3 regions of the Micromonospora sp. WMMD1274 genome follow, and region 1 is predicted to be linked to each of the others. Evidence: riboswitches for the same ligand, from Rfam matches in the RefSeq annotation. Region 1 holds a riboswitch; each other region holds the start of a gene.
What was found. Region 1 has a riboswitch for cobalamin ahead of ACN27D_RS01685 (CbtB domain-containing protein). Riboswitches for the same ligand answer to the same signal wherever they lie in the genome.

Region 1 (7,401 bases):
CGCCGAGGCGGTGGATGTGGTGGTCGATGCCACCCATCCGTTCGCCGAGCGGATCAGCGCAAACGCTGCGGAGGCGTGCCGCCGCGCGGGGGTGCCGTTGCTGCGCCTAGAGCGCCCCGGGTGGTCGACGCGACCCGACGCCGGGACGTGGCACTGGGTCGACGACCACGATGAGGCCGCGGGGGTGGCCGCGCAACTGGGCGAGCGGCCGTTCCTGACCATTGGCCGCCAGTCGCTGCACCGCTTCGCCGACCCGCTGCGTGAACACCGGTGCCTGGTGCGCGTGGTCGACCCACCCGAGATCCTGCTGCCTGTCCGTTGGACGGTCCTGCAGAGCCGCGGGCCCTACCCGCTCGAGCATGAGCGTGGAGTGATGGCCGACGTGGATGTCCTGGTGACGAAGGACTCAGGCGGGGATCATACGGTAGCCAAACTGGACGTTGCGGCCGAGCGAGGGCTTCCTGTCGTTGTCGTGCGGCGGGCCGGCACGCCGACGAGCGTCAGTGTCGTTGCCGAGGTGGAAACGGCTTACGCCTGGGTTCGAGCGCAGCCGGCACGCTAAGCGGGCCGCAGCGATGGCACAGCGGTACCGCGGCCCCTGCGATCCGGCCGGTCGACGTCCTACAGGGAGGCGGCGAGTTCGCGGCGACGCTGAGCCTCGGCGGCCCGGTCCGCGTCGCGCCCGACCAGGCCGGTCAGGACCACGCCGAGCACCGCCCATAGGGTGGCGATGGTGAGGATCGACTCGCGGCGGAAATACCAGAGCGTGTCGGCCGGGAAGTTGCCGACCTCGTTGACCGTCGGCAGGATCAGGGCGGCGGTGACCACGACGACGAGGTACCCGCCGCAAGCGACCACGACGCTGGCGAACGCGCCGAGCCGGGCCAGCAGACGGCGCGCCAACATGACCGCCGCGATCGCGGCGGTGAGGCTGATCGTCCAGAACCCGAAGTACAGGGCGGTGCGCTCCCCGATGGTGTCGCCGCTACCGACCGCCGGTGGGGTGGACGGGTATTTGAGGAAGGGCACGAGGGCCGTCGTGACGAACCCGGTGGCTGTGACCAGGGCAGTCGAGGAGCGTGGCGAAAGGGAGCCCAGCCGGCCGAGCGCGAATGCCGCGGCGAGCGCACTGGCGCCACCCAGGGCCGTGCCGAGCAGGATCGTGCCGGTGGCCAGGCCCCACGTGGACTGAGTGGCGCGGGAGACGTCGGCGGCCTCGCCATGGCTGTGGTCGCCCGCCGCCGTGGCGTCGTGACTGTGCTCGGCTGCGACTGAGGCGGCCTCTTCAATAGCGATGGCAGCGTTGATCTCGGGTTCGGCGATGGCGGAGGCGATGAGGAAGGCCGCGAAGCCGGCGAGGGCACCGGCGACCAAACCTCGGAGCAGAAAGGTACGGGGGGTCATCTCGGGTCCCGATCGTGAAGACAGCACCGCGGGCAACACAATCTGTCAGCGATGTCTTTGAAGAGAGGAGAATTCGGTGCCGGGCCTGGACAGGAATCCGGGCCGAATGACGCGCGGAGGTCAGTGGCAGGGATAGCCCATGACGTGGCGAGCGTCGTGGACAAACTCGTGAACCATCGTGCCCTCAATGACCGAGAAAGCACCCTGCTCGGCACCGACGAAGAACAGCACCACGAGGGCGAGTAGGGAGAAGAAGCCCGCCCACGGAGCGAGAGCGGAGACCGGGATGCGGGGAAGGGCCGGTACTGCCGTGGTGGCCTGAGGCATGTGACACTCCTTGGGGATTCAGCGTCCCATCGACGGATGTTCGCCTTGGCTGGAGGGTCTGGCTTCGCCGCGAGCGGCGTCACAGTAGCGCGACTGCGCCGGATTTGCACCGGCTTCCATCAGCAAGGTGACACGAGGCTAGCAGAGCGGCGAGCTCACCTGAAGGCGTAGCGCCGGTGCTTGTGTACTCAGGTGGTCACGGTACGAGGGCGGCTACCGCACCGATGACGGCGACGGCCGGGGCACCGACGCCGGTTGCTGCGGCATCGGTGGCGACGCGGGCCAGCGTGCTACGGACAACCCGTTGGCTGGCCAGACTGGCGTCGGTCACGAGGGCGCACGGGGTGTCGGGGACCAGCCCGCCGTCCAGCAGGGCCTCGGCGATGGCTGGCAGGGTCCGCACACCCATCAGCACGACCAGGGTGGTACCGGATTGTGCCAGTGCGGCGTAGTCCAGCGTGGAAGCCGAGTGGCCGGGCGGAACGTGGCCGGATATCACGGTGAATCCCTGGGCGAGGCCGCGGTGGGTGACCGGGATACCGGCCAGCTCGGGTGCCGCGACGCTGGAGGTGACTCCGGGCAGCACTGTGACCGGGACGTCAGCGGCGGTGCAGGCCTGGACCTCTTCAAAACCGCGGCCGAACACGTACGAGTCACCGCCCTTGAGCCGCACGACGTGCTTGCCGGACTTCGCGTGCTCGACGAGGAGCCGGTTGATCTCCTCCTGGCTGGTCGAGCGTCCGAACGGGATCTTCGACACGTCGATGACCTGCACGCCCGGAGGCGCCCAGGCCAGCGACTCCCAGGGGGCGAGCCGGTCGGCGACGACGACGTCGGCGGTTTCGATCGCGGCTCGTCCGGCGACCGTCACCAGGCCGGCGTCGCCCGGTCCGGCGCCGACAAGCGTCACGCGGCCGGTGTCCGTGGGTGCGGTGGCAGGCTGGCGTTGCGGTCGCGTAACGGAGCGGATGACCAGGTCGAAGGTTGTCTCGTCGACGGGCTCGGCGGTCAACCTGAGGCGGCCGCGTTGGGCGAGGTCCTCTAGGGCGGCGCAGACTGTGGCGGCATGGACGGTCACGTCGGCACCGTCGCGCAGCAGTCCCGCGACGATCGGGACGGCGTGGTCGGCGCCGTCCAGGAGGAGGACGCAGCGTCCGGTGACGTTCATCTCCATGCGGTGTGGACTCCCAGTGCGGTGATCAGGTGGCGGGTGGCCGCGGGCTCGGGCACGGTGATGCGGACCCAGGTGTCGTCCAGACCGGGAACGCTGTCGACGCGACGCACGGCGATGCCGTCGCCGTGCAGCCGGATACGGGCGGCGGACCCCAGCCGCGCGAGTACGAACGGGGCATTGGAGGCGGCGACCTCGATGCCGAGTGCGTTGAGCCCATCGACGAGGACCCGCCGGTGCTGCTCGACTCGATGTGCTTGCCGTCTGGCCTCGCGTGTTGCCTCGGGACTGGCGGTCGCCGCGATGGCGTGCAGGGCCGGGGTGCTGACCGACCACGGCGGCTGCTGCGCGCGCAGGTCGGCGAGTAAGGCCGGGTCGCCGATGACGTAGCCGGCGCGGATGCCGGGCATGGACCATAGCTTGGTGAGAGTACGGATGACCAGCAGACCCGTGACTCGGTGCTCGGCCAGACTGTCTGGCTGGCCGGGCACGAAATCCATCAAGGATTCGTCGACTACCACCACCCGCCCAGGTCGGCACAGCGCACGGATCGTCGCAGCCGGGTGCAGCCGACCCGTCGGGTCGGTGGGGTTGCTGATGACCACGAGGTCCGCGTTCGTGGGGATGGAATCCGGTTCCAGGGCGAAGCCGTTCTCGGGCCGGCAGAGGACGTGGGCAGCGGTGCGCAAGGCAACGTCCGGCATGGTGAGCTGCGGATGTACGACGACCGGGCGTTGCCACGGTCGGGCGCGGGCGAGCAGGAAGAACGCCTCGGTGGCCCCGGCGGTGACGAGGACGTCATCGGGGCGGCGGTCGTGGCGCCGTGCCACTGTCTGCTGCGCCGCCGTGGTGTCGGGGTAGCTGGTGCAGGCGGCGATACCGTCGCAAAGTGACTGGTCAAGCCAGTCCGGGCGAGGCCGCCGGCTCCTGTCGTCCGCGAGGTCGAGCAGATCGTTGCCGATCTCGGCCTCCGTGTCGGCCGGCGGCGGGCACACCACCGATGCCGGCCCGGGCGGCACCAAGGCGCGAGGGGCGGGGCGGGCTTGCGACGCGACGGCGTCGGCGAAGGATTGGGCGAGGTGAGGGTGACCGGCCCAGTGCACGTGCAAGTAGGACGCGCTCAGGGTGGGGCCGGCATAACCGACGGGCTCGGCGTCGACCGTCCAGGCCGGCCGGTCGCCGTGCACCGGGGTGACCGTCGTGCGGTGGAACTCGTGCGCGGTCGCGGCGGCGCCGGCCGGCCCGAGGAGCTGGTCGTCGACCAGGGTGGGCCGCCGGTAGGCCAGGGTGAGGCGTGGCGTCATCGCGGCGTCCGCGTCGAGGGCCCCGACCATGGGGTGGCCGTCGACGGTGTGGCACAGGTACAGCAGGCCGGCGCATTCGGCGACGGTCGGGACGCCGTCCAGCACAGCCTGGCGCAGCTCGGCACGCAGGCTCGTGTTCGCGCTCAGCGCCGCGGCGTGCACCTCCGGGAAGCCACCGCCCAGGTATAGCCCTCGAGCGCCGCTGGGCAGATGTCGGTCTGTCGCGGGATCGAAGGGGATGACGCTGCATCCCGCCGCTTCGAGCAGTTCGGTCGTCTCGGTGTAGCGGAAGGTGAATGCGCGGCCCGCCGCGACCGCCACCACCGGAGCCGCCAAGGAAGAGCGGCACACCTGCTGGCTGGGTTCCCAGGGTGCCGCCTTGAGGTCCGGTGCGGTTCGCGAGATCTCCAAGACGGCGTCCAGGTCCACGTGCGCGGCGACCTGTTCAGCGAGCCGGCCGAGCGAATCGGCCGCCGTGTCGCGTTCGGTGGCCGGAACGAGCCCGAGGTGCCGCGAGGGGGCGGTGATTCCCTGGTCACGCCGGAGGATGCCCAGGATGGGGACGCCAATGGACTCCACGGCCCCGGCGACCTCGGCGGCATGGCGGGGGGAGCCGGCCTTGTTGAGTACGACGCCGGCGATCGTGACGCCGGGCTCGAAGGTAGCCATGCCGTGCACGACCGCGCCGACGCTGCGTGCGGCGTGCGAGACGTCCACGACGAGGACGACCGGTGTTCGGGTCAGCGTCGCGACGTGCGCGGTCGAGGCGAACCCGTCGCCGCCTATCTGACCGTCGAACAAGCCCATCACGCCTTCGATGACCGCAATGCCGGCGTTGCGGGCACCGTGCAGCAGCAGGGGCACGATGAGCGAAGGGCCGACCAGGTGGGGGTCGAGATTGCGGCCGGGGCGGCCGGTGGCGAGGGCGTGGTAACCGGGGTCGATGTAGTCCGGCCCCACCTTGTGGCCGGAGACGACGTGCCCGCGGGCAGCGAGCGCGGCCATCAGCCCGGTCGCGACCGTCGTCTTGCCGTGCCCGGAGGCCGGCGCCGCCACGAGGACCCGTGGCAGGGTCACCATTCGATGCCCCGCTGGCCCTTCTGGCCCACGTCCATCGGGTGCTTCACATGCTGCATCTCGGTGACCAGATCGGCGACCTCCAGCAGGCGTGGGTCCGCGCGGCGGCCTGTGACGACCACGTGCTGGGTGCCCGGGCGGTTCGCCAGCGTCTCGACGACATCGTCGACGTCCACCCAGCCCCACTGCATCGGGTAGGTGAACTCGTCGAGCACGTACAAGCGGTGCCGCTCGGCCTGGATGCGTCGCTTGACTTCGGCCCATCCCTCCGCTGCCGCGGCGGCGTGGTCGTCGTCGGTGCCACTCTTGCGGCTCCATGACCAGCCCGAGCCCATCTTGTGCCACTCGACCGGACCGCCTTCGCCGGTTTCCTCGTGTAGCCGGGCGAGGCGTTCGAGCACGGTCTGCTCGCCGATGCGCCACTTGGCGGACTTGACAAACTGGAAGACGCCGATATCCCAGCCCTGGTTCCAGGCCCGCATCGCCAGGCCGAAAGCGGCGGTCGACTTTCCCTTGCCGTTACCGGTGTGGACCATCAGCAGCGGGCGGTTGCGACGCTGCCGCGTGCTGAGCCCGTCTTCCGGCACGACGAGCGGCTTTCCCTGCGGCATCAGGCCACCGCCTCACGGGCGGTCGCGGCGCGCACCACACCGGTGAGACCGTCGGCCGTCACCTCGCCGAGCGGCACGTACTCGGCCCGTAGGTGGGCGGCGAGCTCAGCCGCCAACCCGAGCCGGAAGCGGCCTGTCTCGCAGTCGACGACAACGCTCTGCGCGCCGGACACGGCGAGGTGCCGGGCGTGGCGATGGGCACGGCCGAGCGCATCAGGCCCGGCAGTGGCCCGCCCGTCGGTGACGACCACGAGCAAGGCACGGCGCGACGGGTCGCGCAGCGCCTCCCGGCGCAGCACCCCCGCCGACTGCTCGAGGCCTTCGGCGAGCGGGGTTCGTCCGCCGGCGGGCAGCTGCGCCAGACGGCGTGCGGCGACGTCGACCGAGCCGGTCGGCGGCAACGTGACGTCCGCGGTTTGCTGGCGGAACGTCACCAGGGCCACCTTGTCACGACGACGGTAGGCGTCCAGCAGCAGCGCGAGGACCGCTGCCTTGACCTGCTCCATCCGACGGCGCGCCGCCATCGACCCGGACGCGTCGACGCAGAGCAGGACGAGGTTGGATTCCCGACCGACGGTCTCGGCCCGACGCAGGTCGATGGCGGACAGCACGAGGCCGCATCCGGTGGTGCGGCCGCCACGGGAAACCTGGTGCGGTGCGGCGGCGGCGATGGTGGCGGGCAGGTGAAGCCGACCGGTGGTGGACCGGTCGCGTTTCACCCCGGCGACGCGGCCCTGAGGGGTACGCGCTTGCGAGCGGCGTCCGGACTGGCCCTTCCCGGTGCCGTGCACGACGAGCAGCCGGGCGCGAACCGGCTGACCAGCCGGGGTGACCGTCTCGCTCGCCGCATTCGCCGGCGGTGCCTGCCGGCCGGGCTCGGCGCCGGAGCGCGGAAGGGACTCCGATGCGCCGCCCGCGGGTGCCTGCTCGGCCCGATCGTCGTGCGGCGTCCCGCCGGGGCCGTCACCCGGGCCGTCATCCTCGGGGCCGGGATCGTCGCGGCCGAGTAGCTGGTCGAGGCGCTCCTCGTCCAAGCCCGGCTCGTCGAACGGGTTGCGCCGACGCCGGTGCGGCAGGGCAAGCCGGGCTGCCACGCGGATGTCCGCGCGGGTCACCTGGTCACGTCCCTGCCAGGCGGCGTGTGCGGCGGCCGTCCGGGCGGTCACCAGGTCGGCGCGGAGCCCCTCTACGTCGAACGCGGCGCAGATCTCGGCGATCGCCGTCAGCGTTTCCGTGTCGAGCGCCACCGCTGCCACCGAGCGTTGCGCCTCGGCCAGACGGGCGCGCAGCTGCGCCTGCGCGGGCGCCCAGGCCGCGGTGAACGTCTCGGGGTCGGCGTCGAAGGCAAGTCGGCGGCGAACGGCCTCCACGCGCGAGGCCGGGTCGCGCGGAGCGGCCACCTCGACGGTCAGGCCGAAGCGGTCCAGCAGTTGCGGGCGTAGCTCGCCCTCCTCGGGGTTCATCGTGCCGATCAGCACGAACCGGGAGGCGTGTTCGACGGAGATGC
Region 2 (7,924 bases), 4.8 Mb from region 1:
ACACCGTACCGCCCGGGCGCGCGACGACGCCAGAGCAGCGGCCGGCACCCGGTGCGCCGCTGGTCACACCTAGGGAGCGGCGATGCTCGGCGGGGCGCCGGCGCCGAAGGACCAGCCCTCGACACTGCCCGGCGCGGGGTTGTAGCTGGTCGCCCCGGACGTGCTGTAGGACCAGGAGCCGCCGCTGGGGGCGTGCCAGTACGACCAGTACGCCGTGACCGGCGGGGTGTTGACGCACGGCTCGGTCGCGGCGGTGGGCTTGCCGTTGATCCGGCAGACGAAGGCCAGGCCCCAGCGGGCGGTGCCGGTGACTGTGAAGCCGGCGGCCTGCAGCGCGGCCAGGCCGGTGGCCGGGTCACCCGGGGCACATCCGACCTGGACGCCGCCGCCGAGCGCGGCGAAGTCGACGACCACTGTGACTCCCGAGGTGCCGACGCAGGCGGCGGCGTGCGCCGCCCGGGGCGCGGGTTCGGCGGCGGTCAGCGCGACGCCCGCCACGGCGGCGGCCAGCAGGCCGGCCAGCCAGGTGCGGACTGTGGAACGGTGACGGAACACGGGTCCTCCTGTGATCGGGTGAGCGGCGAGGGGGTTCACGGGCAGGCGAGCGCCGGCGCGCCGGGTTCGGCACCGGCGGCGGACAGGCGGGCGTACCCGGTCCCGGTGAGACCGAGGACGGCCTGGGCGGTGGCCCGCGGTGCGGTGGCCGGGTCGAAGCCGCCGCCGTCGAAGTCGACAGCGCCCCGGTCCGCCGGCGCCCCGGCGCAGCCGACCTGGAGTCCGGCGAGGAACGCCCGGGCGCGCGCCCAGGCCAGGGGCCGGCTGCCGTCGCGCAGGGCCTGCGCGGCGAGGCCGGTGCTGTTGGCGTTCGGCGTGCCGGCGGCGTTGGCGAAGCCGCCGTCGGCACCTTGGACGGACACGAGCCAGCGCAGCCCGGCGGCGGCGTCGGCCGGACGCCCCGCGGCGCGCAGCGCCTGCGTCGCGAGCGCGGTCGCGTCCACGTCGGACACGCAGACCGGTTGCGCGGGCAGCAGCGGGTAGCCGCCGTCCGGGCATCGGGTGCCGGCCAGCCAGGCGGCCGCCGCCGGTGGCGCCCCGGCCGCTGTGCGGTCCAGCGCCAGCAGCGCGAAGGACTGGCTGAACGCGTTGCTGTAGTCGCCGTACGCGGACCGGTCGCTGAACCGGCCGGCCGGCGTCTGGAGCGAGCGCAGCCGGGCGATCAGGTCGACCCCGCCGACGTCGGCCGGGTCGCCGCCGCGCACCTGCACGGCGAGGGCGAGCTTGGCTGTCGCGCCCGCGTACGCCTCGGCGACGCCGTCGCCGACGTATCCGTCGCGGATGTCCGGCCGGGTGACCCAGGCCAGCGCGTCGGCGCTGTAGTCGTCGGCGGCGCCCGCGGCGGCGAAGGCGAACACGGCGTCGAGGGTCAGCCCCTGGTCGGGGTAGGCGACGCCGTCGAAGACCGCCTCGAAGCGTTCCCCGTCGACCAGTTGCCGGGCGAGCCAGCCGGCGGCGGCCTCGGGGCGGGTGAGGGCGGCGCGCTCGGGTGCGGCGACGGCCGGTGTGGTGAGGATGAGGCGGCGAGCACGCCGCAGAGGAGCGCGAGCAGGCGGTGCCGGCTTCGGCGGACGACCATCGGAAGCGCCTTTCCGGCCCGGCGGTCGTCGAAAGCCCGGCCGATGCGGCAACGCCGGGTCGGTCGGGACTCCGACCCGTGGGCCACGACGGGTGGGGAGCGGATTCACGCGTACGACGGGTATTCGGGCTCGCCGCCAGAGTTCACTGGACGGCCTACCGTTGCGGGCCAGCGCCGGATTTCGACCGGTCTTCCCCCGCACGTACACGCGGTGATTCAGTTGTCGCGACAGTCTTATGTGGCCGTAGCCCCGGTGTCAATGCGCCAGGAGCCGCACACGTGCCGTGACGAGCGGCGGAGTCGGCGGTCTCACATTCCGTCGGCCGCGACCGCGTTCCCGCCGGCCGGGGACGGGCCGGCGTCCCGGCGTACGCCGGGTTGCTGCTGCGGGCCGGACAGCTCGTGGGTCGCGCCGCTTCAGCGGGCCGGTGCCGGAAGGTGGAGGCGGCCGTCGTGGACCTCGGCGATCTGGTCGGCGGCGGTGAGGAGCGTGCGGTCGTGGGTGACCAGGACGGTGGCGGTGGCCTGCTGGTGGGTGAGGCGGGTGATCAGGTCGATGACGGCGGCGCCGCGTTCGTGGTCGAGGGCGCTGGTGGGTTCGTCGACGAGCAGCACGGTGGGGTCGTTCATCAGGGCGCGGGCGATGTTGACGCGCTGGCGCTGGCCGCCGGAGAGCTGGTGGGGCCGGCGGTCGGCCTGGCCGGCGAGGCCGACCGCGTCGAGGAGTTCCATGGCGCGGGTGCGGGCCGTGGCCGGCGGGCGGCCGTCGATGTGGGCCATGACCTGGAGCTGCTCGGCGGCGGTGAGGGAGGGCAGCAGGTTGGGCTGCTGGAAGACGATGCCGATCCTGCGGCGGCGCAGGTCGGCGAGTTCGCTCCTGATCATGCCGGTGGTGGGGGTGCCGTCGACGGTGACGGTGCCGGAGTCGGGGGTGATGAGGGTGGCGGCGACCGCGAGGAGGCTGGACTTGCCGGAGCCGGAAGGGCCGATCACGGCGGTCAGGCTGCCCTTGGGTACGTCCAGGGTGACGCGGTCGAGGGCGGTCAGGCGGCCCTCGCCGTCGGGGTAGGTGAGGGTGACGTCGGTCAGGTTCAGGCTCATCGGGCGCTCCCCAGGGCGGTCAGCGGGTCGACGGAGGTGATGCGGCGGATGGACAGAGCGGCTCCGAGCGCGCCGAGAATGACGATCACGGCCGCGGGGAGCAGGACGGTCACCGGGGTCAGGAGGAACGGCACCGCGGACCCGGCGACGAGGGCGCCGAGGGCGGCGGCGATGCCGGTGCCGAGCAGGGTGCCGCCGGTGAGCAGGACGACGGCCTGTCCGAGGGCGTCCTTGAGAAGGTTGGCGGTGGAGGCGCCGAGTGCCTTCAGCACGGCGACGTCACCGCTGCGCTGGATGGTCCAGACGGTGAAGAAGGCACCGATGACCAGGGCGGAGATGGCGAACAGGAAGCCGCGCATCAACTGTAGGGAGCCGTTCTCGGAGGTGTAGGAGCCGATCGCGGACAGCGAGTCGTCGACGGAGACCGTCTCGGTGCCCGCCTGCCGGTCGATGGCCGCCAGATCGGCCCCCGAGGTGGTGGTCAGGGCGACGACGGTGGCCGTCGGGCCACCGCCACCGGTGCCGGTGGGAGGCGCGATCCGCTGCCACGCGTCCAAGCTGGTCCACACCACAGGGGTGTGGCTGAAGGAGGCGTCGCCCCGTACTGCAGCCACTGTGAGTTGCTGCGCGGCCAGCGTGATCGAGTCACCGGCCTGCACGCCGAGGTCGTCGGCGGCCTTGGTGGACAGCACTGCCGAGCGCCCGTCGATCCTGCCGCTGTCGGGGGCCAGGCGGGAGCCGGGCCGGACGCCGAAGGCGGAGACCCCGGCGCTTCTGTCCCCGGCGGTGGCCTTGGTGGTGGTGATGCCCAGCGGCTCGGCACCGGTGACTCCGGGAGCCTCGGCCCACTGCTCCCACTGCTTCTCGGTGACCGTGGAGTTGGAGTACGACACACTCTGGCCGTCGCCGGGTGCCTGGAAGGCGATCCTGTCGGCGGGCAGGCCGGTGATGGCCGAGACGTTCTGCTGGCCCAGTCCGGCCGTCAACCCGGACAGCAGCCCGACCAGCAGGGTGATCAACACGATGACGGTCCCCATCAGGGCAAAGCGCCCCTTGGCGAACTTCAGATCTCTCCAGGCGACGAACACGGCCTCGGCCTGTCCTTTCCAGCGGTGGAAGCGGTATGGATCCACCATCGCTGCCGACGCCCGTGTGCGCGTCTGGCGTAGGACGGCACTTCGCGGGCCGGAAGACGGCACCCGGGTTCTAACTTTCGATAGAGGCCCCCGGGCCGCCTGCCTCGGTAACGTGGGACGCACTGTGAGCACCGCTGCCCCCGTCCTGACGCCGACCATCCGGGCCCTGGCCTGGTGCCTTCACCTGCTGATCGCCGGCCTGCTCGTCCTGGCCGCCGGCCGGGCGGTGGCCGTCGACCGGCCCCACGCCGGACTGATCGTCGCTGCTGCGGCGGCGTTCGGCCTGACGTACGCCGCCGGGCCGTTCCTTCCCCGCATCCGCCGCTCGCGGCGGACCGCCGCGTGGTGGCTGGCCGCCGTGGGCGCCGTGTGGCTGTTGCTGCTGGGCCTGTCCCCCGACGCGATCTGGGTGGCCTTTCCACTGTACTTCCTCCAGCTCCACCTGCTGCCGCGCCGCGCCGGCCTGGCCGCCGTGATCGCCACCGCCGCGGCTGCCGTCGCCGGGTTCGCCGCCCACGCCGGCTCCTTCACCCCGGCCGTGGCGATCGGTCCCGCGCTCGGCGCCGCCGTCGCCGTCGGGGTGGTGTGGGGATACCAGGCCCTGTACCGGGAGAGCGAGCAGCGCAGGCAACTGATCGAGGAACTCACCGCCACCCGGGCCGACCTGGCCCGGGCCCAGCATACCGCCGGCGTACTCGCCGAACGCGAGCGTCTGGCCCGCGAGATCCACGACACCCTCGCCCAGGGCCTGTCCAGCATCCAACTGCTGTTGCGCGCCGCCGAGCGCGCCCTGCCCGGCCGGACCGACGCCGCCGCGGGCCACGTCGACGCGGCCCGCCAGGTCGCCGTGGACAACCTCGCCGAGGCCCGGCGCTTCGTCGCCGCACTCACCCCGCCCGCCCTGGAGGGCACCACCCTGGCCGGTGCACTGGAGCGCCTGTGCACCACCACCAGCGCCCGCCACCGCCTCACCGCGCGCTTCCGCCTCGGCGGCGATCCCGTGCCGCTGTCGACCGCCCAGGAGGTGGCTCTCCTGCGTGTCGCCCAGTCCGCCCTCGCGAACACGGTCCGGCACGCCCGGGCCACCACCGCCGAGGTCACCCTCAGCAATCTCGGCGACCACGTCGCCCTGCACGTCGTCGACGACGGGCGCGGCTTCGACCCCGAACGGACGTCCGCCCCCGACGCCGACAGCGGCGGCTTCGGCCTGGCGGCCATGCGTGCCCGCATGGACACCCTCGGCGGCACCCTGGCCGTCGAGTCCGCGCCCGGTCACGGCACCGCCCTGACCGCCCGGCTTCCCCTCACCCAACCCACCGAGACCGAGCCCGAGGGCCGCCCGTGACCGACGACGCCCCCATCCGCCTCCTCCTGGCCGACGACCACCCCGTCGTACGGGCCGGGCTGCGCGCCGTGCTGGAAACCGAACCCGGCCTCGTCGTCGTGGCCGAGGCCGCCACCGCCGAGGACGCCGTCACCCGCGCCGCCGAAGGCGACATAGACGTCGTGCTGATGGACCTCCAGTTCGGCAAGGGCATGGGCGGCGCCGAAGCCACCGCCCGGATCACCGCCCGCCCGGGAGCGCCGCGCGTGCTGATCGTCACCACCTACGACTCCGACGCCGACACCCTGCCCGCCATCGAGGCCGGCGCCACCGGCTACCTCCTCAAGGACGCCCCACCCGAGGACCTGGCCGCCGCCGTCCGCACCGCCGCCGCCGGACGCACCACGCTGGCGCCCGCCGTCGCGGACCGGCTGATGAACCGCCTGCGTACGCCGGGCACCGCCCTGACCCGACGGGAGACCGAGGTCATCGCGCTGGTCGCGGACGGTCTGTCCAACCAGGCCATCGGCGCCCGCCTCTACCTGACCGAGGGCACGGTCAAGTCCCACCTGGCCCGCATCTACGCCAAACTCGGCGTCGACTCTCGCACCGCCGCCGTCGCCACCGCCACCGACCTCGGCCTCATCCGCCGCTGACCGGGTGTCCGACGGTCGCCTGTTCCCGCCCGCCGGTCACCGCTCACCCTCCGACGGCCATTGGCCCCGGTTCCTTGGTCTCCTGCGGTGTCGCCGCGCCGACGCGGGTCGAGCGGCCTGTCCGATTCCGCGCTGTCCGCTTTCCCGCGCGCGAGTGACCGACAGGTGACTGCAGCGTGACACGCCGTGGATACGCTGCCAACCATGGCCCCGGGTCCACCGACCCTTCTGGAGGCTGCCGACGAGGCGGCCCGGCCACTGCGCGCCGTGCTGGAGGACGTCTGGCTGACCCTCGACACCGCGGTCGAGGGCGAGGGCCGCTGGCTGGAGCTGTACGGCGGTGCACCGGCAGATCCGGTGTTCGTGTGCCTCGACGCGATGAGCAACGTCCTGCACGTCCGCTTCGACGGCGCCGATTCGCTGACCGTGAGCTATCTGCCCGGCTGGTGCTACGAGGCCGCCACCGCGGCGCACGCGGACCGGCGGCCGGAGGCGTCCGCCGTCATGGTGACCGACGTCGACGCCGCCCAGCCGCTGGTCTTCGACCTGAGGGTCGAGCACCGGATCGCCGGTGCCGAACGGAGCGTCGTGGTCGGCGGAGAGACGATCTCGTACGCGCCGCTGCCGATGGGATACGCGTTCACGCCCGCGCGCGCCTTCGAGATCGAGGAGGCGGACCCGAAGGCCACCCCGCTGGTGCACTGGAGCGCGATGCGGCTGCTGCTGGCCATGGCGCCGGGCGTGTCGTTCTCGGCGCGGCCACTGCTCGGCGCGGACGGGCTGCGGGCGCTGCGAGCCGCGTACCTGCCCGGGGACGGACCCACCCGCTGCGACCAGAGCCTGGCCTTCGAGATCCAGCGCCACCGGCACCCGGACACGCTGCCACCGCTCGGCGGTCCGCTGCGGGCGGCCCCGCTCACCGAGCCCGACCTGGTGGCCGGGACCGTCGCGCTGGACGCGGCGGTCGAGGGGGTCGGCGGCGAGCTGCTGCCGACGGCCGTCCAGCAGGTCCGGGCGGACGGACTCGACCTGGTGCTGATCCGCCCCGACCAGGGCCGCCCGCCTCGCGGTCAGCCCTGGTCCTGGCAGCCCGACTGGTTCGTCGCCGCCGCCTCGGTCCTCGACGACATCGCGTTCACGCTGGCCAAGGACGTGTACGACACCTACATCGACTGGCTGGGCGGGATACCCGACAGCGCGCCGCTGCCGATCCACATCCGGGTCGACCCGGCCGGCGCCGAGGACCGCTTCGCCTACCGGCTGGATCTGCTGGACTCCGACGGCGAGCCGGTCGGCGGCCCGGCCACCACGACGCCCGACGGACCGGTGTGGCAGCTGACCGTGATCCGCACCACCGGGGTGCGGGTGTTCCTCGACGACTCGGTCGGCGCCGCCGGGGTGAGCACCGTCAAGGGGATCGTCCGCTACCGGGAGCGGGTGGCCACCCACTTCGACGACGTACCCCTGGAGATCACCGACGAAGTGGTGCCGGTGCGGGATCTGCCGGCCCGGCCGGCCACTCTGGCGGAGATCGTCCACGTGGTGGCGACGGTGGGCCAGTTCGTCCCCGTTCCCACCGTCCAAGCCATGTACGACCTACGTGATCTCGGTTCGGTCGCCGCGTACGTGTTGACCGGCAGGGATCTCGACGGGGAGCCGATGAGCGGCCTGACGGCGGCGCTGACGCTGGGGGGCGTACTGGTGCCGCCCGTGGTGGACCGGGTCGGTGGTTCGCTGCTGGCCGCCGGCCGGCGGGTGCTGACCCGTGGTGACGTGCCGCTCCCCCGACTGGCACGGGCGGCGGCGGCAGCCGCCCCGGTCGACGCCGACCTGGCCGCCACCCTGATCGACGAACTGCCGCGGGTGTCGCCGTGACCCGGCCGGTGGGACTGGTGCAGCAGCAGGGGTTGCTGATGGCCCAGCAGAAGCTGACCGCCCAGGCCGCGAAGACCTCGGCGACCAGGGCGGTGACGCCGGTCCCGACCGCGTTCCTGCGCGATCCGGCGCAACTCGTCGACCGTTCCGGTGTCGCGCTGGAATCCGCGTACCTGCAGAATCTCTACCAGGCGGCCCG
Region 3 (7,924 bases), 5.7 Mb from region 1:
GGAGGCGGTGCACGTCGCCGCCGTGGTGGCCGGGCTCGCCACCGTCATCGCCGCGTCCCCGGTGCTGTTCACCGCGATCCGGTGGGCCGGTGCGGCGTACCTGATCGTGCTGGGCCTGCGGGCGCTGCGCGGCACGGGCCGGCGCGCCCCGGCGGACCGGCCGGACGGCGGCGCCGGGCGGGCGTTCCGGCGCGGGCTGCTGACGAACCTGCTCAACCCGAAGATGATCCTGTTCAGCGTGGCGTTCCTGCCGCAGTTCGTCCGGCCCGAGGCGGGCCCGGTGGCGGCGCAACTGGTGCTGCTCGGTGCGATGTTCGTCGCGGTGCAGCTCACCGTGGACCTGGCGCTCGGGGTGGGCGCCGGGCGGTTCGCCGGCCGGTGGGGCGACAGCCGCTGGTCGCGGCGCGTCGACCGGCTCTGCGCTGTCGCCTTCGTCGCGCTCGGCGTCCGGCTGGCCGCCGGCTGAGACGCACCGGGGGTCGGCGATGCCCAGGCCGGTTGATCGACTCCATCACGCCGAGGTGGCGGCATCAGAAGTGCTCCGACCCCGCCACCTCGGCGAACTGGCGATGATCATGAGGCCGGTCCCGGTTCGACGCCGGCGGCGTCCCGGACGCCGGCGGACGCTCGCGGTCCAGGTGCAGGCGCAGCAGCACCCAGCCCAGTGACACGCCGCCGATGAACACGTACGCGGGCTGGGTGCCGAACGTGTCCCAGCAGGTGTGCAGCGTGACGGCGGCGGCGAAGGTGAGCAGGAACGCCGCCAGTCTGCGGCCGCCGGGCGCGGCGGCGAACGTGAACAGCGCGGCGGCGGTCAGCCCGGTCCACGCCAGGTGCGCGGCGGGCGCGGTGAGACCGCGTACCAGCAGCGTCCGCTCGACCGCGCCGAGGTTGCCCTCCGACCCGACGAACGCGGCGAACGCGTGGCCCATGGTCTCCAGCGCGGCGAACCCGGCGCCGGAGGCCACGCCGATCACCAGCCCCTGCGCCGGGGACGGGTGCCGCCGCCACAGCAGCAGAATGCCGGCCGGCACGATCAGCTTGGCGGTCTCCTCGGCCAGGCCGACGAGCGCCATCGGCAGGACGCCGAGGCGGTGCAGGGTGCCGTACTCCAGCCAGCCGGCGGCGACCACGCCGATCACACCGCCGAGGAGCGCGGCGACGCCGACGACGGAGCCGGGGACCGGGCGGCGGGCCGGCCGCCCCTGGGCGAAGGCCAGGAACGTGGCGGGTGCGACGGACGCGCCGAGCACGATCAGCGCCGGTACGAACGTGACGGTCCCGGTGCCGGCGAGTGTCTCCAGCACCAGCAGGTGGAGCCCGACGCCGACGAGCAGGACCGCCACCCACGCCCAGCGGCGCCCGGTATTCCCCATACCGCCGAGTATCGCGCCCGCCGGGCCGCGCCCGAATCGGGGGTGGGCACTGTGGACGGTGAGATCATTCCGACACGCCGACACGACATCTGGTGTTGCACGCAAGCCCTCACCGCCATATATGGTGGTGCCGCAGCTGGTTCGGCCGAGCCCTTCGGGGCGGGCCGAGGCAAGAGGGAACCCGGTGGAAGTCCGGGACTGCCCCGCAGCGGTGAGTGGGAACGACAGCCGTCAACAGCACTGGGCCACCGGCCTGGGAAGCGACGGCCGGTAGGCGACCGGCGACCCCGGTCGGGCCCGCGAGTCCGAAGACCTGCCAGCGCGCCGTGCGCCTCCGGCGTACGGCGGTCGGAGGTCGCGCGGGACGACCGACGCCAGCAGCCGGGCCGGCCGTGCCGCGCCCGTTGGCGTCTCCCGCCGTCTCCAGACGGTGACAGCGAGGAGAGGTCATGACTGTCGTACAGGAGAGTCCCCCGTCCGGGACCGCCGGGTCCGAGGCCCGCCGCCCGGCGATGCGGGTACGCAAGCGGGACGGCGACACCGAGCCGGTGGACGTCAACAAGATCGTCCGGGCGGTCGAGCGCTGGGTCGCCGACCTGGACGAGGTGGACCCGCTGCGGGTGGCCACCAAGACGATAAGCGGGCTCTACGACGGGGCGACCACCGCCGAGCTGGACCGGTTGTCGATCCAGACCGCGGCGGAGCTGATCGGCGAGGAGCCGCAGTACTCGAAGCTGGCGGCGCGGCTGCTCGCCGCGTACGTGGACAAGGAGGTCCGCGGCCAGGGCGTGGCGAGCTTCAGCCAGTCGATCGCGTACGCGCACGGGCTGGGCCTGATCGGCGACGAGACGGCCGCGTTCGTGGCCCGGCACGCCCGCAAGCTCGACGACGCCGTGGACCCGGACGGCGACCTGCGGTTCGAGTACTTCGGACTGCGCACGGTGGCCGACCGCTACCTGCTGCGGCACCCCCAGACCCGGCTGGTGGTGGAGACGCCGCAGTACTGGCTGCTGCGGGTGGCCTGCGGGCTGTCCCGCACCCCCGGCGAGGCGGTCGGGTTCTACCGGCTGATGTCCAGTCTGGCCTACCTGCCCAGCTCCCCCACGCTGTTCAACTCCGGCACCCGGCACACCCAGATGTCGTCGTGCTTCCTGGTCGACTCGCCGCGCGACGAGCTGGACTCGATCTACGAGCGGTACCACCAGGTGGCGAAGCTGTCGAAGTTCTCCGGCGGCATCGGCATCGCCTGGTCGCGGGTGCGCGGCCGGGGCGCGCTGATCCGGGGCACCAACGGCCGATCCAACGGCATCGTGCCGTTCCTCAAGACGCTCGACGCCGGGGTGGCCGCGGTCAACCAGGGCGGCCGGCGCAAAGGCGCGGCCTGCGTCTACCTGGAGCCGTGGCACCCGGACGTGGAGGAGTTCCTGGAGCTGCGGGACAACACCGGCGAGGAGTCGCGGCGTACGCACAACCTCAACCTGGCCAACTGGATCCCGGACGAGTTCATGCGCCGGGTCGAGGCCGACGGCGAGTGGTCGCTGGTCGACCCGTCGGACGCCCCGGAGCTGCCCGACCTGTACGGCGAGGCGTTCGACGCCGCGTACCGGGCGGCCGAGAAGAACGCGGTCCGCACGGTGCGGGCCCGGGACCTGTACGGGCGGATGATGCGCACGCTCGCGCAGACCGGAAACGGCTGGATGACGTTCAAGGACGCCGCGAACCGGCTGTCCAACCAGACCGGTGAGCCGGGCAACGTGATCCACCTGTCCAACCTGTGCACGGAGATCCTGGAGGTGAACGACGACACCGAGACCGCCGTGTGCAACCTCGGCTCGGTGAACCTCGGCGCCCACGTCACCGCCGACGGGGTGGACTGGGAGCGGCTGCGCGCCACCGTGCGTACGGCGGTGGTCTTCCTCGACCGGGTGATCGACATCAACTATTACCCGGCCGAGCAGGCGGCGGCGTCGAACCCGCGCTGGCGGCCGGTCGGGCTCGGGTTGATGGGGTTGCAGGACGCGTTCTTCACGCTGCGCCTGCCGTTCGACTCGGCCCAGGCCCGGGAGCTGTCCACCCGCGTGCAGGAGGAGATCCTGCTGACCGCGCTGGAGACCTCCGCCGGGCTGGCCGAGCAGTTCGGCCCGCATCCGGCGTACCCGCAGACCCGGGCCGCCAAGGGTGACCTGCACCCGGACCTGTGGGGCGCGGAGCCGGCGCAGACGCAGCGGTGGGCGGCGCTGCGCGAGCGGATCGCCGCGCACGGGCTGCGCAACTCGCTGCTGGTGGCGATCGCGCCGACCGCCACCATCGCGTCCATCGCCGGGTGCTACGAGTGCGTCGAGCCGCAGGTGTCCAACCTGTTCAAGCGCGAGACCATGTCCGGGGAGTTCCTCCAGGTCAACACGTACCTGGTGCGGGAGCTGAAGGCGCGCGGGCTGTGGACGCCGCAGGTCCGCGACCGGATCAAGCGGGCCGAGGGCTCGGTGCAGGACATCACCGAGCTGCCCGCGCCGGTGCGGGAGCTGTTCCGCACCGCCTGGGAGCTGCCGCAGCGGGCGCTGATCGACCTGGCCGCCGCGCGGGCGCCCTTCGTCGACCAGTCCCAGTCGCTGAACCTGTTCCTGAGCGCGCCGACCATCGGCAAGCTCTCCTCGATGTACCTGTACGCCTGGAAGGCCGGGCTGAAGACCACCTACTACCTGCGTTCCCGTCCCGCCACCCGCATCCAGCAGGCCACCGTCGCGCCGGTGCTCGCCCCGGTCTCCGGCGTGGTCTCCGCCGTGAGCGACGACGAGGCGCTGGCCTGTTCCCTGGAGAACCCCGAGAGCTGCGAGGCATGCCAGTGACCACCACCGCACCGACCCGGCACATGCTGCTCGACCCCGGCATGGACCTGACCCTGCGGCCGATGCGCTACCCGCGCTTCTTCGACCGGTTCAAGGACGCCATCAAGAACACGTGGACGGTCGAGGAGGTCGACCTGCACGGAGACCTCGCCGACCTGGCGAAGCTGTCCCCGGCCGAACGGCACCTGGTGTCGCGGCTGGTGGCGTTCTTCGCCACCGGCGACACCATCGTCGCCAACAACCTGGTGCTCAACCTCTACCAGCACGTCAACTCCCCCGAGGGCCGGCTCTACCTGTCCCGGCAGCTGTTCGAGGAGGCGGTGCACGTCCAGTTCTACCTCAACCTGCTGGACACGTACGTGCCGGACGAGAAGGAACGCTTCGCCGCGTTCGCCGCGGTGGAGAACATCCCGTCGATCGCCCGCAAGGCCGAGTTCTGCTTCCGGTGGATCGACTCGATCTTCGAGCTGCGGGAACTGCGGACCCGCGCGGACCGGCGGGCGTTCCTGCTCAACCTGATCTGCTTCGCCGCGTGCATCGAGGGGCTGTTCTTCTACGGCGCGTTCGCCTACGTCTACTTCCTGCGGTCCCGGGGCCTGCTCAACGGGCTGGCCTCCGGCACCAACTGGGTGTTCCGGGACGAGTCGATGCACATGGCGTTCGCCTTCGACGTGGTGGAGACCGTACGCGCCGAGGAGCCGGACCTGTTCGACGACGAGATGGAGCGGCAGGTCCGGGAGATGCTGGCCGAGGCGGTGGAGTGCGAGGTGAGCTTCGCCGAGGACCTGCTCGGGCAGGGCGTGCCCGGAATGTCGCTGGCCGACATGCGCGAGTACCTCCAGCACGTGGCCGACCGGCGCCTCGCCGTGCTCGGCATCGCCCCGATGTACGGCAGCGGCAACCCGTTCGCGTTCATGGAGTTGCAGGACGTGCAGGAGCTGTCCAACTTCTTCGAACGCCGGGTGTCGGCGTACCAGGTCGGGGTGACCGGCTCGGTCACCTTCGACGACGACTTCTGACCGCCGCCCCCGCCCCGGCCGTCACGGCCGGGGCGGGACCGGGCTCTCGCCGGGCAACGCCGTCGCCCGGACCCTCCCGATCAACGCCACCACGGCGACCGCCATCACGGCCACCACCACGAACGCGCTGCGCAGGTCCAGCGCACCGGCGAGCAGGCCGATCACCGGCGCCGCCAGCAACGCGCCCGGCCACTGGCCCATCGCCACCACCGAGACGCCCTCACCCGAGGTGAGGCCGGGCTGCTCGCCGGCGAAGCCGAGCACCGTCGGGGTCACGCACGCCAGGCCGAAGCCGAGCAGTCCGAAGCCGGCCATCACCGCGGCCGGATGGGGGTACGCCACCGGCAGCGCCACGCCGGCGGTGGCGACGAGCGCGGACAGCCGGACGAAGCGGATCCGCCCGAACCGGCCGGCCAGCCGGTCGCCGAACAGCCGGGCGACGGTCGCCGCCAGCGACAGGCAGGTGTACGTGGCCGCGGCGAGCACCGCGGCGGCGCCGGCCACCTCGGTCGCGTACAGGGCGCTCCACTGTGCGCCGGCCATCTCGATGAACGAGGCGAGGAACGCGATCACCGCGAGCAGCAGCAACTGCGGGGTGAACCGGTCGCGCAGCCGTCGCCGTTCCTCGCCGTCCTTCGTCTCCTGCCGGGGCGTGTCCGGCAGCCAGCGGTGCGTGCCGACCAGCAGCGCGCCCAGCAGGACGCTGGTGACCGCCATCTGCGCCGACGGAGACATCCCGATCGCCGCGGCGCCGGTGCCGCAGAGGCCGCCGGCCAGCATGCCGATGCTGAAGCCGGCGTGGAAGGTGGACAGGATGGGCCGCCCGTACCGCTTCTGCACCTCGACCGACTGGGCGTTCATCGGCGTGGCCAGCAGGTTCGCCGCGAAGCCCCAGACCGCGAGCCCGCCGACCAGCGCCACCACAGTGGTGGACGCGGCCAGCAGCGGCGCGTTGACCAGGATCAGCGCGGCCCCGGCCAGCGCCAGCCGGCGGGTGTTGATCCGGCTGATCAGCACCGCCACCACGACCAGGGAGACCAGCTCCCCGGCGTTCGTGGCGATGTTGGCCAGGCCCCAGCCGGTGTTGCCGACGCCGACCGCGTCCCGCACCTCCGGCACGCGGGCCGACCACCCGCCGATGGCCAGGCCCATGATGACGAAGAGCAGCGCCACCGACCAGCGGGCCCGTACGGCCGAGCGTGGCACCGGCGGCGCGGGCTGCTCCGTCGTGTGCTGGTTCGTCGAGGTGTCCGTCATGGTCGTCGTACCTCTCTCCGGTCGGTCCGTCGGATCTCCTACCCGATCGCGTGGTCGAGGAAGCACGCACCGTCAGGAAGGCGTACCCGTTCCGGGGTCGTGTCCGGGTCGGTGACGAGCGCCGAGACCACCGCGACGTAGTCGTCGATCAACCCGCGTACCACGTCGTCGCCGAAGACGCCGCGGTTGCGGATCACCACGCCGCCGGCCCGGTCGTCGTCCACCACGACGATCGGTGAACCCCGCTTGACCCAGACGGGCAGGCACTCGGGCGGCACGTCGGCGGCGACCACCGGCGACGGGGTGCCGGGCGCGGCCCGGGCGGTGATGTCGACCGGCTCCACCCGCAGGCCCGGGCAGTGCAGCACCGGCGACGCCGACGCGGCGGACTGGAACCAGGCGTCGAACAGGTGGTTGTCCGGCCAGGGGCGGATCGCCGCGAAGTCGGGGCGGACCGCCCGGGCCACCCGGTGGAACGAGGTGGCGTGCGCGACGGCCCCGGCCAGCGAGGCGTGCGCGGCGTCGACCACAGCGCTCATCGGCGCGTCCGGCGCGACGTCGACCGGCAGGTAGACGTTGTTGGTGAACTGCCCGACGAGCTGCCGGGACAGCGGGCTCTCCCGGCCCAGCGTGGTGGTGCCCAGCACCACCCGGGACCGGCCGGCCCGCCGCGACAGCAGCACCAGGTACGCGGCGAGCAGCAGCACGTACGGGCTGGTGCGGGCCCGCCGGGCGGCCGGGCGCAGCCGCGCGGTGATCTCGGGCGGGAACGCGAAGCGGGTGGCCACCTCGGCGCTGAGCGCGACGTCCGGCGCCGGCGGCGACGCCGGGAAGAGCTGGTACGGCTCCACCGGCCGCAGCCGGTCCCGCCAGTACGCGGCCCGGGCGGCGGCGTCGACGCCGTTGCCGGCCTGCTCGGCCTCCTGGAGCGCGGCGAGCGCGGTGGGGTCCACGCCCAGCGGCGGCTGCGGATCGGCCGCGCCGAGCCGGGCCGCGTACGCGTGGCACAGGTCCTCCACCACGACGCGGCACGACCAGCCGTCGGAGACCATGTGGAAGAAGCACAGCGCGAGCACGTGCTCGGTCTCGGAGAGCCGAACCAGGGCGGCCCGCCACAGCGGCGCCCGGCCGGGGTCGAACTCGTCGTTGCGGTGCGCGTACGCGATCCGCTCGACCCGGGCCTGCTGCTCGGCCGGCGGCAGCCCGGACAGGTCGACGTACTCCAGCGGCGACTGGACGTGCGGCAGGATCCGCACCTCGGGCTCCACGCCGATGCGGTCGAACCGCATCCGCAGCGCGTCGTGCCGGTCCACCACGTCCTGCATCGCCTGCCGCAGCACGTCGACCCGCAGCGTGCCCCGCAACCGGCGGAACTCGACCACCACGAGCCGTGAGGCGCCGGGGTGCGCCGGGTCGAGCGCGGTCA

Region 2: it holds a riboswitch for cobalamin, as region 1 does, so the genes downstream of both, ACN27D_RS24985 (peptidase) here and ACN27D_RS01685 (CbtB domain-containing protein) in region 1, are expected to answer to the same signal.
Region 3: it holds a riboswitch for cobalamin, as region 1 does, so the genes downstream of both, ACN27D_RS29150 (ribonucleoside-diphosphate reductase subunit alpha) here and ACN27D_RS01685 (CbtB domain-containing protein) in region 1, are expected to answer to the same signal.

What each region holds. Positions count from the first base shown of each region.
Region 1 is NZ_JBMHMG010000001.1:446,724-454,124, reverse strand. Features, by position in the region: gene ACN27D_RS01695 (cobalt-precorrin-6A reductase) at 1-562, shown strand, start outside; gene ACN27D_RS01690 (CbtA family protein) at 622-1,431, opposite strand; gene ACN27D_RS01685 (CbtB domain-containing protein) at 1,525-1,731, opposite strand; adenosylcobalamin (AdoCbl) riboswitch at 1,780-1,855, opposite strand; gene cobA (uroporphyrinogen-III C-methyltransferase) at 1,928-2,743, opposite strand; gene cobC (Rv2231c family pyridoxal phosphate-dependent protein CobC) at 2,896-3,897, opposite strand; partial or broken gene ACN27D_RS01670 (cobyrinate a,c-diamide synthase) at 3,958-5,286, opposite strand; gene cobO (cob(I)yrinic acid a,c-diamide adenosyltransferase) at 5,280-5,894, opposite strand; gene ACN27D_RS01660 (VWA domain-containing protein) at 5,894-7,401, opposite strand, start outside.
Region 2 is NZ_JBMHMG010000001.1:5,252,002-5,259,925, reverse strand. Features, by position in the region: gene ACN27D_RS24990 (hypothetical protein) at 70-555, opposite strand; gene ACN27D_RS24985 (peptidase) at 591-1,685, opposite strand; cobalamin riboswitch at 1,732-1,895, opposite strand; gene ACN27D_RS24980 (ABC transporter ATP-binding protein) at 2,051-2,734, opposite strand; gene ACN27D_RS24975 (ABC transporter permease) at 2,731-3,870, opposite strand; gene ACN27D_RS24970 (sensor histidine kinase) at 3,995-5,215, shown strand; gene ACN27D_RS24965 (response regulator transcription factor) at 5,212-5,850, shown strand; gene ACN27D_RS24960 (hypothetical protein) at 6,055-7,725, shown strand; gene ACN27D_RS24955 (hypothetical protein) at 7,722-7,924, shown strand, end outside.
Region 3 is NZ_JBMHMG010000001.1:6,179,773-6,187,696, reverse strand. Features, by position in the region: gene ACN27D_RS29160 (LysE family translocator) at 1-466, shown strand, start outside; gene ACN27D_RS29155 (PrsW family intramembrane metalloprotease) at 531-1,376, opposite strand; cobalamin riboswitch at 1,496-1,711, shown strand; gene ACN27D_RS29150 (ribonucleoside-diphosphate reductase subunit alpha) at 1,826-4,222, shown strand; gene ACN27D_RS29145 (ribonucleotide-diphosphate reductase subunit beta) at 4,213-5,241, shown strand; gene ACN27D_RS29140 (MFS transporter) at 5,263-6,498, opposite strand; gene ACN27D_RS29135 (condensation domain-containing protein) at 6,537-7,924, opposite strand, start outside.